DNA from 4 places in the Mesorhizobium sp. M1334 genome. Region 1 is predicted to be linked to each of the others. Evidence: predicted binding sites of a transcription regulator. Region 1 holds the regulator's gene; each other region holds the start of a gene.

What was found. The regulator PhoB, encoded in region 1, activates phosphate uptake and scavenging genes when phosphate is short. The targets are predictions, from matches to a motif close to TGTCATNNANCTGTCAT.
Region 2: phnC (phosphonate ABC transporter ATP-binding protein) is a predicted target of PhoB. The motif match lies at 1,349-1,365, and genes of this name have one in related genera.
Region 3: phnF (phosphonate metabolism transcriptional regulator PhnF) is a predicted target of PhoB. The motif match lies at 2,012-2,028, and genes of this name have one in related genera.
Region 4: NKH17_RS21915 (RNA degradosome polyphosphate kinase) is a predicted target of PhoB. The motif match lies at 1,053-1,069, and genes of this name have one in related genera.

The regions. Positions count from the first base shown of each region.
Region 1 covers NZ_JAMYLM010000002.1:555,384-559,548, reverse strand. The annotation lists gene pstB (phosphate ABC transporter ATP-binding protein PstB) at 1-18, shown strand, start outside; gene phoU (phosphate signaling complex protein PhoU) at 51-758, shown strand; gene phoB (phosphate regulon transcriptional regulator PhoB) at 775-1,464, shown strand; gene NKH17_RS06195 (ROK family protein) at 1,474-2,718, opposite strand; gene xylF (D-xylose ABC transporter substrate-binding protein) at 3,002-4,042, shown strand.
Region 2 covers NZ_JAMYLM010000002.1:347,899-352,063, reverse strand. The annotation lists gene phnD (phosphonate ABC transporter substrate-binding protein) at 1-330, opposite strand, end outside; gene phnC (phosphonate ABC transporter ATP-binding protein) at 419-1,267, opposite strand; partial or broken gene NKH17_RS05105 (DUF1868 domain-containing protein) at 1,413-2,122, opposite strand; gene NKH17_RS05100 (DapH/DapD/GlmU-related protein) at 2,675-3,292, opposite strand; gene phnL (phosphonate C-P lyase system protein PhnL) at 3,289-3,996, opposite strand; gene phnK (phosphonate C-P lyase system protein PhnK) at 3,999-4,165, opposite strand, start outside.
Region 3 covers NZ_JAMYLM010000002.1:341,964-346,128, reverse strand. The annotation lists gene NKH17_RS05080 (carbon-phosphorus lyase complex subunit) at 1-857, opposite strand, end outside; gene phnH (phosphonate C-P lyase system protein PhnH) at 859-1,470, opposite strand; gene phnG (phosphonate C-P lyase system protein PhnG) at 1,470-1,931, opposite strand; gene phnF (phosphonate metabolism transcriptional regulator PhnF) at 2,065-2,808, shown strand; gene NKH17_RS05060 (zinc-binding alcohol dehydrogenase family protein) at 2,827-3,843, opposite strand; gene NKH17_RS05055 (ABC transporter permease) at 3,914-4,165, opposite strand, start outside.
Region 4 covers NZ_JAMYLM010000014.1:27,224-31,388, reverse strand. The annotation lists gene NKH17_RS21925 (FAD-dependent monooxygenase) at 1-727, opposite strand, end outside; gene NKH17_RS21920 (zinc-finger domain-containing protein) at 747-992, opposite strand; gene NKH17_RS21915 (RNA degradosome polyphosphate kinase) at 1,142-3,343, shown strand; gene ppx (exopolyphosphatase) at 3,343-4,165, shown strand, end outside.

The sequences.
Region 1 (4,165 bases):
ACCGGCCGCTTCGGCTGAGCCGTTCCGATCATGCATATGAGGACAGGACCATGGGCGAACACACAGTCGCTTCTTTCGACGAGGATCTCGAGCAGATCAGCAAGCTGATCCGCGACATGGCCGACCTCGCCGGTTCGATGGTCGGCGGGGCGACCAAGGCCCTGTTGAATTCCGACAACGTGCTGGCGCAACGCGTCGTCTCCGACGACGCCATCATGGACGCGCGTCAACGCGAACTGGACGACCGCGCCATCACCCTGATCGCCAAGCGCCAGCCAATGGCTCACGATCTGCGCCATGTCGTCGGAGCGATCCGCATGGCCGGCGACCTCGAACGCATCGGCGACCTTGCCAAGAACATCGCCAAGCGTGTGAGCGCGGTCGGCCTCAGCGTCACGCCGCGCGACCTTTCGCATTCCATCGATGCGATGGCGCAGCTGGTGCTCATTCAGGTGCAGGGCGTCATCGAGGAATATGCTGCAGGCGATGCGGCCGCGTTGGCCAAGCTGCGTGCCGCCGACGAGCGTATCGACGTCAAATACACGTCCGTGTTCCGCGAGCTGTTGACCTACATGATGGAAGATCCGCGCAACATCACCGCTTGCACGCATCTGCTGTTCTGCGCCAAGAATCTCGAGCGGATCGGCGACCATGTCACCAACATCGCCGAAAATGCGTATTATGTGCTGACCGGCGAGCAATTGCCGGTCAATCGTCCGAAGCAGGACGAAACGACAATGTCCGCACCGGTGACATGATGGGGGTGCCCAGCCGATGATCGCACCACGCATAATGGTGGTGGAGGACGAGGAGCCGTTGGGCGTGCTGCTCCGCTACAATCTCGAATCCGAAGGCTACCAGGTCGAGGTGGTGACACGTGGCGACGAAGCCGAGATCCGTTTGCAGGAGAATGTGCCCGACCTTCTGGTGCTCGACTGGATGATACCAGCGGTTTCCGGCATCGAGCTCTGCCGCCGGTTGCGGGTGCGCCCCGAAACCGAGCGGCTGCCGATCATTATGCTGACCGCGCGCGGCGAGGAGAGCGACCGGGTGCGCGGTCTTTCGACCGGCGCCGACGACTATCTGGTCAAACCGTTTTCGACACCGGAATTCATGGCCAGGGTCAAGGCGCTGCTGCGCCGCGCCAAGCCGGAAGTGCTGTCCAGCGTGCTGAAGGTCGGCGACATCGTGCTCGATCGCGAATCGCACCGGGTTTATCGCAAGAAGAGCGAGATCCGGCTCGGGCCGACCGAATTCCGGTTGCTCGAGTTCATGATGCGGCATCCGGGCCGCGTCTTCTCGCGTAGCCAGTTGCTCGATAATGTCTGGGGCGAGACGATCTATATCGACGAACGCACCGTTGACGTGCATGTCGGGCGGCTGCGCAAGGCCGTCAACAACGGCCGCATGCCGGATGTCATCCGCACCATCCGCGGTGCCGGTTACGCGATCCGGGAAGATTGACCCGCCTGGTCAGGCGACGTTCTTTCTGACGCCGGGCCTCATTTGCGCGCCCGGCGCGAAAATCTCCTGGTCGACGAAGCTTAACGCCCGCATCGCGCAGCCTTCGCGGATCAGCGGCAATTCGTTCGGCTCGGTATCGAAGGAGATCGAGCCCGAGTGCTGGCCGCCGGCGGTCTGGGCGATGGCCTTGCGCAAGGCCGGCTCGATCAGATCGAAGGCGGCGGCACTGGCGCCGACCATCGCGACCGGTGCCGGATCGATCAGCGCGAACAGCGAGCCGAGACCGAAACCCAGCGCTTCGCCGGCCTTGCGGTAGGCCTCGCGTTCCGGCCCATCCTTCTCGCGCGCGCGGGCGGCCAGCGCGCGCATGTCGGCGTCGCTGACGTCGGCGACCGGTTCGCTGTCTTCGCTCATCTGCCTGGCGTTGCGCCAGATGGCATAGTTGCCGGCATAGGCTTCGATGCAGCCGCGCCGCCCGCACCGGCAGAGCGCGCCGCCCGGATGATGGATCATGTGGCCAAATTCGCCGCCCGAGGAATGCGTCCCGGTGAACAGTTCGCCCTTCAGCACAAGCCCCATACCGATGCCATGCGAAAGCAGGATGGCGATGAAGTCGTCGCGATAGCGATCCGGATCGCGCCAGCGCAAAGCCACCGCCATCATATTGCAGTCGTTCTCCACCGTGGCCGGGATGCCGAATTCGTCTTCCAGCAGGTCGGCAAAGGCGATGTCGGTCTGCGGCGTGATCGGCGACCACAGCATGGCGCGTGCAGGGGAGTCGGTAATGCCCTGAATCGCCAGGGCGATGCGGGCGACACTGCGGACGTCAAGGTCTGGGTCCTCAAGCCGGCGCCGGACGATGGCCATGCATTCGCGGATCAGCTCGTCGCGCGGCATGGTCAGCGTGTCCAGCCGGCGCTGTTCCTCGGCGACCACCTGTCCCGCATAGTCGATAATGGCGGCCGACAGGAAATTCAGTGACAACACCACGGTCAGCACCGCCGCCGCTTCCGGGTTGAGGGCGAGGCCGACCTGCGGACGACCGCGTTTCAACGAAACGGCCTCACTTGCCTTGCTCTCGGCGAGGATGCCTTCCCGTATCAGGTCGGAGGAGATCGCCGATATGGTTGAATGACTGAGGCCGGTGGTGGCTGCGATCTCCGTACGCGACGGCTGGCCGGCCCGGCGCACCGCCGAGATCACCATCGCCCGGTTGCGCCGGCGCAAATCGTCGTGGCGGATTCCGACCGACATCGTTTTGCTTTCCTCCCGGTTGCCGCGGCCGCTCATGAACCGGAAGCCGTCGGTAATGTCCGACAAATAGTGTCGGATGCGGCAAATAGTGTCAGATGCAGGTGGCGCTGTCATCGTTTATTCCGGCGCTCGAAAAAACTCGCACAGTCATCAAAATCCATCAGAATCGATGTTGACAGCAGCCGGAGATCGGGCCAGTATTTTTTCGAGGCTCGAAAAAATAGAGCTTCTAAGCTGGTCGTTGAGCAATTGGTCACGCCGTACGCGGCGCAGGGAGGATATGATGAAGAAATTCACGACCGCCATTCTGGCGGGTGTCGCCATGACGCTGGCGCTGGCGTCGGTGGCGCAGGCGAAAGACAAGGTCATCGGCGTTTCCTGGTCGAACTTCCAGGAAGAGCGCTGGAAGACCGACGAGGCCGCAATGAAGGCGGCCATCGAGGCCGCCGGCGACAAGTATATTTCCGCCGACGCACAGTCCAACCCCGGCAAGCAGCTCACCGACGTCGAGAGCCTGATCTCGCAGGGTGCCAATGCGCTGATCATCCTGGCACAGGATGCCTCGGCCATCGGGCCGGCCGTGCAGAAGGCACTGGACGAAGGCATCCCGGTCGTCGGCTATGACCGGCTGATCGAGAACAAGGACGTGTTCTATCTGACCTTCGACAACAAGGAAGTCGGCCGCATGCAGGCCCGCGAAGTCTTCAAGGTGAAGCCGGAAGGCAACTACGTCTTCATCAAGGGTTCGGGTTCCGATCCGAATGCCGATTTCCTGTTTGCCGGTTCGATGGAGGTGCTGAAGGAGGCCATCGACAGCGGCAAGATCAAGAATGTCGGCGAGGCCTATACGGACGGCTGGCTGCCGGCCAACGCTCAGAAGAACATGGAACAGTTCCTGACCGCCAACGACAACAAGGTCGATGCCGTGGTCGCGGCCAATGACGGCACCGCCGGTGGCGTCGTCGCCGCGCTGACAGCACAAGGGTTGGCCGGATCGGTTCCGGTCTCCGGCCAGGACGGCGACCACGCCGCGCTGAACCGCATCGCGCTTGGCACACAGACCGTGTCGGTGTGGAAGGACGCGCGCGAGCTCGGTAAGAACGCCGCCGAGATCGCCTCGCAGCTTGCCGACGGCAAGCAGATGACCGACATTGCCGGCGTGAAGGATTTCACCACGCCCGGCGGCAACACGGTCAAGTCGCTGTTCCTGACTCCGGTCGCCATCACCAAGGATAACCTCAACGTCGTCATCGACGCCGGCTGGATCAAGCAAGAAGAGGTCTGCGCCGGCGTGGCGGCTGGCACTGTTGCGGTCTGCAACTGATCCGTCGTTTCCAAGCGTAGAGAACGCCGCGGCTGTAATGCCGCGGCGTTTTTTCAAAAAGAATTGTTTTTCCGCTTCCGGCGGATAACTTCTAGGCTGCTTCCGGCATCCGCGGCAGACGGC
Region 2 (4,165 bases), 210 kb from region 1:
CTGCTGGGTGGTGAGGATCGGGGTCACGGCGTTCGGATCCTTGAGGTAGACGCTGGCATAGCCTGACGCGCCAAGCTCGGCGAAATCGAGGGTGCCGCCGAGCAGGCCCTGGATTACGCCGTCATAGTCGGCGGCCGGGAACAGCGAGACCTTCTCGAAGCCGAATTCGGACTTCAGGTGATCGGCGAGGCACTGAAAGTTGCGCAGCCGGTCCGCTTCATTTTCACCACCAAGGATGCCGATGCGGAATTCCTTGATATCCTGGGCGTGAGCGGCACTTGTTGCGATGGCGAGCAATGAAACCGCGCCAAAAACCATCTTCCTGAACATTATCTCTCTCCTGTTGGTTCCGGCTTCGCGCCGGAGCGTTCGAACTTTTGACGAGTGCCTTTGACGCGGGCGGGCGATCAGGCCGTTCTCAGTAGCCAGGGAATACGGGCTCGAGCGGTCCGGCGGATGCAGCGATTTTCTGTTTGATGGCGACGCTGGTCGAGGTGATGGCCTCGGAGATTTCGCCGCCATTGCTGTCGGCGCCGTAGACCATGCGCACGGCCTCGCGGTTGAGGTCTTCGGGCGGGCCGTCGAAGACAACCTTGCCGGCGGCCATGCCGATGATACGGCTGCAATAGTTGCGGGCCGTATCAAGCGTATGCAGATTTGTGATGACGGTGATGCCTTCGCGCAAATTGATGTCCTGCAGCGAATCCATCACCACCTTGGCGTTGAGCGGATCGAGCGAGGCGATCGGCTCGTCGGCCAACAGCACCTTCGGCTGCTGCATCATGGCACGCGCAATCGCAACGCGCTGCTGCTGGCCGCCGGAAAGCGTGCCGGCGGGCTGCAGTACGGTGCGGGCGATGTCGAGACGCTCAAGGGCCGCAACAGCCTCGGCGCATTCACTGCGCGAGAACATGCCGAACAGGTTGGACAGCGTCGAGCGGTGGTTGAGCCGGCCGAGCAGCACATTGGTCAGCACGTCCAGGCGCGGCACCAGATTGAACTGCTGGAAGATCATGGCGCAGTCGCGCTGCCATCGCCGGAGCGGCGAGCCGCGCAACCCGGAGACTTCGACGCCGTCGAACAGGATGGATCCCTGGCTGGGATCGATGAGGCGGTTGATCATGCGCAGAAGCGTCGATTTGCCGGCGCCGGAACGGCCGATGATGCCGACCATCTGACCGTGCGGGATCGCGATGTCGACATTGCTGACGGCGGTGTTCTTGCCGAACCGGCGGGTGACGCCGCGGATTTCGAGCGTAGCTGACATGGTGCAGGCTCCAGTCCAATCGCAATTGAAGGTCTGTTAACCCTCGCTAGCGCAGCCGCATGAACCTGCGGTGTCGGAACGATGTCAGTTTTGTTACTGCCCACAGGTACGCCTCGCCCGGGGAATTCATCCGCGCGCCTTTGGATCAGCCCAGGACAAGAAGCTCCTCGAAATGCTTCATGTCCTTGAAGCTGCAAAATGCCGGAGGCAGCAGCTCGATCACTGGAGTCTGACGGACGGCAGCGAGAGGCAATCATCGAATAGTTGTTGCCATTGCGTTATCCTTTCATCGTCGAGACGGCGGATCTGATAGGCGAAGGTTATGTGGAACGTGTAGCTGTCGTGGTCGGGATGCCGATATCCGAAGGGCGCCGACAAGGCATCGCGCCATGCGCGCAGGATACGCACGTCCTCATCGGTTGCGCCGGCAACGGTCAAGCCCGTCGGCACGACATCGACAACCCTGATCTTGAAGGCGCCGCGGCCTTCGAAGCCGTTCAGGCGTTCCTGATAGAGGCGGGTCATGTCGTCGATGCTGGTGTCGAGGGGCGCATCCTCAGGCCAACAGGGAAGCCGGCGCCGATATTCGATGATGCCCTGGAACAGCGTCATGTGCAGGCTGGAGACCGGCGTGAAGGCCAGCCGGTCGGTATGGGGCATGGCGCGCATCCGCTCACGCACTTCGACCACCACTGCCTCGGACGGCGAGCCGTCGACGAGATGGCAGACGACCGTGTTGCCGGGCTCGGTCAGGAAATTGCCAGAGGTGTCGTAGCGCCTGCCGAGATGCAGCGGAGGGGTCAGGTTCGAGCCGGCAAAGTATCCGGCGAGCGAAGGTTTGACTGAAACAGGCATTGCGATCTCCAGAGGAAAGGCCGCGTTCTGCCCCGACGATGTGTCAGGGACATCAAAACCGTGCCAAGAAGTAGAATATCAAAGGCAGGACTCGCCAAGCGATTCTGCCGGGGTTTGCACATCATCAAGATTGAAATAAAGATTCAAACTCGTATCAAAGAGAGGCTTCCTAATTGCTACGTTGGCGCCAGTGGTTGCGGCTGTATGCTGCAGGGGTAGTCGCTGCGATAAGTTTCACAGTGGCCCTGGTTTTGATGTCCGTATATCGGGTTGGTAGCTTGAACCATCCAATACCGGGATACTTGTACAATTATGGAAATGGGCGCGACGCGGCCATTATTATAATGATTCTCATTTTTTTAATTGCGCTAGTTACGATAAATTTTGCAAATAAGATTGAGGAAAAAACCAAATCGCTTGTAGATATTGGTTATGACAAAAAAATTATAGAACTTATAAGGTTAAATCAGACTGGTGGTGCTATTCTTATCACGTTAGGATTTCTTTCTATTATTTTGGACATTTGCCTGAGCGGCTGACTTATTCGGGACGTCAACCCCCATGCTTCTCCAAAAACTGATTGGCCGACAGTTCCCGAAAATCGTCGAGCGCGGCGCGCAGCTGGGCGTGATCCCAATCCCACCAGGCGAGCGCCTGGTAGCGCTCCGCGGTGCGGCGGTCGAAGCGTTCGCGGATCGGCTTGGCCGGTACGCCGGCGACGATGGTGTAGGGCGCGACGTCCTTCGACACCACTGCGCCGGCGCCGACTGCCGCTCCATCGCCAACAGTAACACCGGGCAGGATGGTCGAGCCATGGCCGAGCCAGGTGTCGTGGCCGATGGTGACGCGTTTGGCGCGGCGCTGGGCGAAGAATTCGCTCTCGTGCTCGGCGTCGTCCCAATAGTCGGACGCGCGATAGGTGAAATGGTGCAGCGTCGGCCGCCAGGTCGGATGGTTGGTGGCGTTGATGCGCACATTGGCGGCGATGTTGGCGAATTTGCCGATCGTCGCGCACCAGACGCCGCAGTCCTGCATCATGTAGGAATAGTCGCCGAGCGTGCTTTCGGAAACCCGGCAGCGCTCGGCGATCTCGGTCCAGCGGCCAAGCGTCGAGTTCTCAACTTGCGCCGTCTCGTGGATCAGCGGTGCCTCCGACAGTTTCCTCGTCATGCGGCGATTTTTCCGGCGGCGAAGGCGGTCACGTCGATGATACGGTCGGCCACCGCCTCGCGCACGTCGTGGTCGTGGAAGATGCCGAGCAAGGCGACGCCCGAGGCCTTCTTGGCGGCGATCAGGGAAATCACCACGTCGCGGTTCCTTGCGTCGAGCGAGGCGGTCGGCTCGTCTAGCAGCAGGATCGGATGCTCGGTGATGAAGCCGCGCGCGATGTTGACGCGCTGCTGTTCGCCGCCGGAGAACGTCGCCGGCGGCAGCGCCCAGAGTTTTTCCGGCAGGTTCAGCTGCGCCAGCAAGGCACGTGCCTTGCCGCGCGCGACCTCACGCTCCTCGCCGCGCTCGACCAGCGGCTCGGCGACGACATCGAGCGCCGAGACACGCGGCACGGTGCGCAGGAACTGGCTGACATAGCCGATGGTAAGCCGGCGCACGGCAAGCACGGTGCGCGGGCTGGCAGTTGCGAGATCGATGAGCCCGCCCTCGTGCTGGACGATGATCTGGCCTTCATCGGCGGCATAATTGCCGTAGAGCATTTTCAGGATCGAGCTCTTGCCGGCGCCGGACGGGCCGCCGAGCACGGCGCATTCGCCGGCCCTGATCGCGAACGAGACGCCGGCGACGACCGGCAATTTGATGCCGTCGCGCAGATGCATGGTGAAGCTCTTGGCGACGTCGGAGACAACGAGCGGGGTTGCCATAGTCACACCTGCAGAATGGAAGAAACGAGAAGCTGGGTGTAGGGCGCGCGCGGATCGTCGAGGACGCGGTCGGTGAGGCCGCTTTCGACGACGCGGCCGTCCTTCATCACCATCATGCGCTGCGACAACAGCCGCGCCACGGCGAGATCGTGGGTGACGACGATGGCCG
Region 3 (4,165 bases), 210 kb from region 1:
GCCTTGCGCTCGCTCTGGCCGAAGACAAGGCCGTAGCCGCGGGTGAATTGCGGCGGCGCCTTGGCCGAGCCCTTGAACTGGTTGACCATCTGGCACTCGGTGACGCGGATACTGCCGAGCGGCACTGCGAAAGGCAGTTCCGGCACGTCGAGCTCCAGCTCGACCTCACCGATACGGACCTCACCGACGAAGGGATGGTTGCGCGCATAGCCGCGCTGGGTGGAATAGCCGAGCGCCAATAAAAACCCCTCATCGCCGCGCGACAACGCCTGCAGGCGGATGTCGCGCGCCATCGGGAATTCGAGCGGCTCGCGGGTGATGTCGCCGGGGACATGATCTTCAGGCATGTCGCCGTCGGATTCGATCAGGCCCTCGCGGGCGAGGATCGCCGACACGCGCGGCATGGCTTCCGCTTCGCCGGCACGCTGCTCCGGCTCGGCGACTTCGCCGCCTGCAGCAAGCTCGGGATCGAGCAGCCGGTGGGTGTAGTCGAAAGTCGGGCCGAGCAACTGGCCGCCGGGCAGGTCCTTGTAGGTGGCCGACACGCGCCGCTCGACCAGCATCGTGCCGGTGTCGACCGCCCTGGTGTAGCCGAAGCGCGGCAGCGTGGTGCGGTAGGCGCGAATGAGGAAGATCGCCTCGATCATGTCGCCGCGCGCCTGGACGATGGCGAGTGCCGCCAATTCCGTGTCGTAGAGCGAACCTTCACTCATCACCCGGTCGACGCCGAGCGCCAGCTGCTCGACGATCTGGTTGAGGCGAAGTGCGGGCACCGAACGATCGCCGCGCCGGCGGTCGGCGAGCAGTTTGTGGGCGTTGCGAATGGCCGCTTCGCCACCCTTTACCGCGACATACATCCTATGCCTCCATCATCTTGATGCGCGTCGTGCGCGGCAGGCAGGCAATTGCTTCGGACGTGGCGAGGATGATGTCGACGCCACGCGGAAAGCGCTGGTTGTTCTGCTTCCATTGCTCGACGAAATGGCGCGGCATTTGCGCCGGCGCGATCGTCGCCGTCTTCTCGATGCCCGGGCCTTCGAGCAGCAGCGGAGCGCCGGAGACAAGATCGCTGACCTCGAGGATCAGCGTCGTGGAGCGATCGGGATAATCCTGGGTGCCTTGCGAAAACCCGTCGAGCGCCATCATCTCGGCCGGGGTGGCGATCAGCGCGAAATGCGCGTCGGCCGATGTGTTGGCCAGCGGCGCGCCGGTATGGAAGCCAAGCCAGGATTTCACCGTCGCTGAAGCCTGCAAGGCGGGGTCGAGCCAGAGCGGCGTGTCGTTATCGCACAGCGCCAGCGCAATGGCGCCCGCGGTGGCTGACAGCGGCGTCGGTGGATGGGTAAAGACCGGCAGGGGCTGCAGTGTGCCCGGCCGCGCCATCGCGTCCATCATTGCGCGGAAGACCGTCTGGGCGTCGAACACCGGATCGGCAAAGCCGCCTTCGATCGCTTGGGTTGCGATGTCCATCAGTCTTCTCCGCGTACCATGGTGAAGAAATCGACCTTGGTCGCCGCCGTCTCGGCGCGGCGCTGGTCACGGGCCTTGGCCAGTGCCGCCCGCAAGGGCGCGACGAGCCTGGCCTCGACCTCGTTGCGGTGAGCCGGGTCCTGCCAGAGCGCGTCGGCGATTGCCGCCAGCCTTGCCTTCTGCTTGTCGCGGCCGAGCGCATAGCAGTGGCCGACCTGTCCGGAGGCGAGCCTGACGGTGGCGCGGGTGACCGTCGCCTCGCCAACGTTGAACGGCGCGCCGCCGCCACCGATGCGGCCACGCACGGTCACCAGGCCGGTTTCGGGGCCGCGCAGGAGTTCCGCCTCAGAAGGCAGGCCGGCTTCGTTCCACAGACGGACGATATCGTCGCCGGTCGATTGCGCCAGCGTTGTCATAACGGCCTTGCGCTCAGCCTGATCGCGCGCTTCCTGTCCTCGCATGGTTAACACTCCCTTGCATCGACACTTGTCTATTGATATAGACAATTATACAAATTATACCTATTATCTAATGCGTGTCTATGACGGGTGCATGACAGGGCGAGAAGAGGGGGCGCAAAGGTTGGGGCAGAAAATGATCGGACAAGCCAACAGCATCGAGCGGCGCAGCGGTGTCGCGCTGTGGCGGCAGATCGCCAATCAGATCCTGCATTCGATTGCCGTCGGCGATTTTCCCGAAAATGCGGCGTTGCCGCCGGAGGTGGCACTTGCCGAGCGCTATGGCGTCAACCGCCACACCGTCCGCAGCGCCATTGCAGCGCTGGTGCAGGAGGGTGTGCTCAGGGCAGAGCAGGGGCGCGGCACCTTCGTGCTGTCGCGCAGGCGGCTGTCATATCCGATCGGCGCCCGCACCCGCTTTTCCGAAGGATTGCAAGGACAGGCGTCCGAGCGGCATATCACCTTGCTTGCATCATCGGTCGAGCCTGCCAACCGTCGTGTGGCAGAGAGCTTAGGCCTTGCAAAGGGGGCCGACGTGATACGTCTGGAAACGCGCGGCGAAGCCGATGGAATGCCGGTGTCCCGCGCTGCCGGCTGGTTCGATGCCAGGCGCTTTGCCGGCATCGATGCTGCCATGGCGGAAACCGGTTCGATCACCGCATCGCTGGCACGTTTCGGCATTGACGACTATCTGCGGCAATCGACGGTGCTGTCGGCGCGCCATGCGGATGCCGCCGACCTTGCGGACCTCGACCTGCAGCCCGGCGCCATCGTGCTGGTGACGGTCGCCGTTAACGTCACGCCCGACGGTCAGCCGATCCAGTTTTCGGAGTCGCGCTTCCCGGCCGAGCGGATCGAGCTCAAACTATCGGCGCTCTGAGATGCGCCAGCCCTGGCATCATCCGACCTGGATAACCGCCTTGATCAGGCCGGACTTCTCATGCGCCCAGCGGGCAAGATCGTGCGGCGTTTCGCCAAGCGTCGTGCGGTGCGTGACGAGCTTTGCCAACGGCACCGCGCCGTTGCGGATCGAGGCGGCGACATGGTCGAAATCGGCACGCAGCGCGTTGCGGCTGCCGATCAGCATCATCTCGCGCTTGTGGAATTCGGGATCGGAAAAGGCGATGTCGTCCTTGACGACGCTGACCAGGACCAGCGCCCCGCCATGCGCGACATGGGCGAAGGCCGACTGCACCGACTGGGTGTTGCCGGTGGCATCGAAAACCATGTCAAAGCCATCGCCGTCGGTTGCTTGCCGCACCAGGTCCGCAGCAGCGCCCTGCGAGCCGTCGAGGGTCGCGAAGCCGAGTTCGCTTTCGGCGAAACTCAGCCTCTCCGCACTCATGTCGAGCAGCGTCACGTCGAGCCCGGCGATGCGGGCGAACAGCGCCGTGCCGAGCCCGATGGGGCCCGCGCCGATGACCAGCGTGCGCGCACCTGGATCAGCCAGCGAGCGCCGCACGGCATGCGCGCCGATCGCCAGGAATTCGACGGCAGCAGCATCGGCCAGCGACAAGCCGTTTGCCGGATAGAGATTTTGCGCCGGCACCAGAATTTGCTCGCACATGGCGCCGTCGCGGTGGACGCCGAGCACCTCGATCTTAACGCAGCAATTCGGCTTGCCTTGCCGGCAGGCGATGCATTTGCCGCAGGCGAGATAGGGATTGACGACCACCGGTTCGCCGATTGCCAGATCGACGCCCTCCCCAACCTCGATCACGGTGCCGGAAACTTCGTGGCCCATGATGCGGGGATAGGCGAGGAACGGGTGCTTGCCTTCGAAGATGTGATAGTCGGTGCCGCAGATGCCGACATGGCTGACGGCGACCAGCGCCCAGCCGGCCGGGGGCGCGCCAGGCGCCGGACGATCTTCGAGGACAAGTTCGCCGGGCGAGCGGCAGACGACGGCTTTCATGCTTCAATCCAGTCGGTTCATGGCACCGCCGGCTCTGCTGTCGCGAGGCCGGCGGTTGTGGGGAGGCGGTCTATTTGCCGCGGCGGCGCAGCCCGTCGAAATAGACGATGACGATGATCAGCACGCCGGTGATGATGCGCTGCCAGAAGGCGTTGACGTTGAGCAGATTGGCGCCGTTGTTGATGGTGGCAAGGATGAAGGCGCCGAGCAGCGGCCCGTGAACTGAGCCGACAGCGCCGAACAGCGAGGTGCCGCCGATCACCGAGGAGGCGATCGCCTGCAATTCCCAGCCCTCGGCTTGTGTCGGATTGCCGATGCCGAT
Region 4 (4,165 bases), on a different contig from region 1:
AGGCCGCGAGGTTGAAGACCGCGCCACGGCTGACCGGATAGGCGACCATATGGAAGCCTGGATAGAGGAATGTGGTAACGCAATCCGGCGCACCGATCACCCTGAAGGCTTGTCCGGCGAGGCTGTCCGCGGCCACCGTTGCGCGCCAGGCCAGCTCGCCCGAGAAGCTGCTTCTCCGGAAATCGGCCCCCTCACGGGCGAGCGTTTCTCGCACCGACGACCAGACGCCATCGGCTCCGACCAGCAACGATGCTTCGGCTTCGATGGTCGTGCCGGCAACGACTGTTGCGGTGATGCCATTCGGTCCGGTTGCGACGCCGCCGACGCGGGCACCGGTGACAAGCTTGACCTCGGACCGCTCGGCTATCCGCTCCATCAGCGCTGACTGCAGGTCGGCGCGGTGGGCGACGAGATAGGGTGCTCCCCAGCGCGTTTCAGCCACATGGCCAAGCGGTACGCGCGCCAGCTCGCGCAGCGTGACGGCATCCTTCAGCACGACCGCCTCCGGCCGCACCGCCGTCGGCAACAGCCGATCGAGTACGCCGAATTGTCGAAGGATGCGTGTCGCGTTGGGTGAAAGCTGGATGCCGGCGCCGGCAGCCTCGAGATGCTGCGCCTGTTCGAACAGTTTTATCCGATAGCCGCGCTCGGCGAAGGCCAGTGCCGCGGTCAGCCCGGCGACGCCCGCCCCGGCGATGACCACCTGCCGGGACTGCGTTTGTCGCATCAGGCTTGTCGCGGAAGAATCAGGCGGCCTGGTCGATATAGAGGCAGCCCGGCGGCTGCGTTTCCAATGCCCTCAGCTTGGGCGAATAGCGATAGAGCGTCGAGCAATAGGGGCAGACTTTTTCATTGTCGTCGCCCATATCGAGAAATACATGCGGGTGGTCGAAAGGCGGATTGGCCCCGGTGCACATGAATTCCTTGACGCCGATGTCGATTGCCGGATAGCCCGCATCGTTCTGGAAATGGGGAATGGAACCGCCTGCCATCGTCGTCTCCTGATCTTGTCGATTGCATCTGGATCATAACCCATCTCTTTGCAAGATCGATGAAATGAAACTGTCGCAAAAGCCTGTCAGAGGATAAGTTGAGCCGGTTAAGGCTGTGATCGTCGAACGGTGTGCGAAGAGCGGGAATCATGAACGAACTGAAGCCGGTCCAGAACGAATTCATCAGTGTCGAGGCCGCGAGCCGCGAAGGCGGCAATCCCGACCGCTTCGTCAATCGCGAGTTTTCCTGGCTGCAATTCAACCGGCGCGTGCTCGAGGAATCGCTGAACGCAAATCATCCGCTGCTCGAGCGCGTGCGCTTTCTGTCGATATCGGCCGCCAATCTCGACGAGTTCTTCATGGTCCGCGTCGCCGGTCTTGCCGGCCAGGTGCGCGAGGGCATCGTGCTGAAGAGCCCGGATGGGCGCACTCCCGAGCAGCAGCTCGAACAATTGCTGCGCGAGGTCGAGCGCCTGCAGGAGGACCAGCAGAACAGCCTTTCGGCGCTGATGCTGCTGCTCGACAAACAAGGCATCGAAAGCATCACTCGCGATGCGCTGACCAAGGACGAGAAGACCTGGCTCGAGGACCATTTCCAGGAGCAGGTATTTCCGGTCCTGACCCCGCTGTCGATCGACCCGGCGCATCCGTTTCCATTCATTCCCAATCTCGGTTTCTCGATGGCGCTGCAATTGCGCCATCGCAAAAACGGCGAGGAAATGAGCGCGCTTCTGCGCCTGCCGGTGGCGCTGAGGCGCTTCATCCGTTTGCCGGATCGCAAGCATCATGTCCGCTTCATTCCACTCGAAGAGGCGGTCAGTCTCTATATCGGCAAGCTGTTCCCCGGCTATGAGGTCAAGGGCTCCGGCACGTTCCGCATCATCCGCGACAGCGATATCGAGGTCGAGGAAGAATCAGAGGATCTGGTGCGGCTGTTCGAGACGGCGCTGAAGCGGCGACGCCGCGGCTCGGTCATCCGCATCGAGTTCGACAGGTCGATGCCGGCCGAATTGCGCGATTTCGTCGCCGGCGAGCTCGGCGTCTCGGCCAGCCGGATCAGCGTGCTCACCGGTCCGCTGGCGCTCAGCCAGATCTCGGAGATCGTCGCCGTTGCTCGCGACGATCTGAAGTTCACGCCTTACAATCCGCGCTTTCCCGAGCGCATCCGCGAGCATGGCGGCGACTGTTTTGCCGCGATCCGCGAGAAGGACATCATCGTCCACCACCCTTACGAATCCTTCGACGTGGTGGTGCAGTTTCTGCGCCAGGCAATGGCCGACCCGGAAGTGGTGGCGATCAAGCAGACGCTCTACCGCACCTCCAACGACAGCCCGATCGTACGGGCTTTGGTCGATGCGGCGGAAGCCGGCAAGTCGGTGACGGCGCTGGTCGAGCTCAAGGCGCGCTTCGACGAGGAGGCCAACATCCGCTGGGCGCGCGACCTCGAGCGCGCCGGCGTCCAGGTCGTCTTCGGCTTTCTCGAACTGAAGACCCACGCAAAGATGTCGCTGGTCGTGCGGCGCGAGGACGGCAGGCTGCGCAATTACGTGCATCTCGGCACCGGCAACTACCACCCAGTCACCGCCCGCATCTACACCGATCTGTCCTTCTTCACCACCGACCCGACAATCGCGCGCGATGTCGCCCAGTTGTTCAACTTCATCACCGGCTATGCCGAGCCGGCCGAGCAGATGCGGCTGGCCATCTCGCCGTTCACGCTGCGCGACCGCATCCTCCAGCACATTTCGGATGAGATCAGCCACGCGCTGGAGGGCAGACCGGCCCGCATCTGGATGAAGATGAACGCCTTGGTCGACCCGATCGTCATCGACGCGCTCTACGATGCCAGCCGCGCCGGCGTTGAGATCGATCTCGTCGTGCGCGGCATCTGCTGCCTGAGACCGCAGGTGCCCGGCCTGTCGGAGAACATTAGGGTGAAGTCGATCGTCGGCCGCTTCCTCGAGCACAGCCGCATCTATTGCTTCGGCAACGGCCACGGCCTGCCCTCGGACGGGGCGATCGTCTACATCTCCTCGGCCGATCTGATGCCGCGCAATCTCGACCGCCGCGTCGAGACCATGGTGCCGATCACCAATCCAACTGTGCATGAGCAGGTGCTCGGCCAGATCATGCTCGGCAACATCATGGACAACCAGCAAAGTTTCGACGTATTGGCTGACGGAACCTCCCGGCGCGTCGTGCTGGAGGAGGGCGAGGAACCGTTCAACGCGCAGGAATATTTCATGACCAATCCGAGCCTGTCCGGAAGGGGCGATGCGTTGAAGTCGCATGCGCCCAAGCGCATCGCGCAGTTCAAACGCCGCAAGAAACAGAACGCAGCGACGGGCTGATGATTTCAGCGTCCCAGGGCCGGCTCCAGGACCGCCGACCGCTGTCCATCATCGATATCGGGTCGAACTCGATCCGTCTTGTGATCTATGAGGGGCTGGCGCGCTCGCCGACCTTGCTGTTCAACGAAAAGATGCTGGCCGGCCTCGGCCGCGGCATCGTTTCGACCGGAAAGCTCGATCCCGAGGCGGTGACGCGTTCGATGGAAGAGTTCCGCCGCTTCCGCGCGCTCTCCGACCAGGCTGGCGCCGAGCGCATGTATGTGCTGGCCACCGCCGCCGCTCGCGAGGCCGTCAACGGCCCCGACTTCATCCACCGCGCCGAGGATGTGCTCAGGACTGAGATCCAGGTGCTCAGCGGCCGCGAGGAAGCCCATTATTCGGCGCTCGGCGTCATCTCCGGTTTCCACCCGGCCAACGGCATCGCCGGCGACCTTGGCGGCGGCAGCCTCGAACTGATCGATATCGACGGTGAGACGATCGGTGACGGCATCACGCTGCCGTTGGGCGGCTTGCGCCTGCAGGACATGGCGAAGAACTCGCTGGCCCAGGCGGCAAGGATCACGCGCGAGCAACTGGCGCGGGCGAAATTGCTGAAGGGCGGGCAGGACAGGGCCTTCTACACGGTCGGCGGCACCTGGCGAAACCTCGCCCGGCTGCACATGGAAATGACCAACTACCCGCTCGGCGTCATGCACCACTACGAGATCGGCATCGAAAGCGCCGCGAACTTCCTCAGGCAGGTCGCCAAAGCCGAGATCGATAAGATCAAAGGCATCGAGGGCATCTCCAAGAACCGCCGCTCGCTGCTGCCCTATGGCGCCA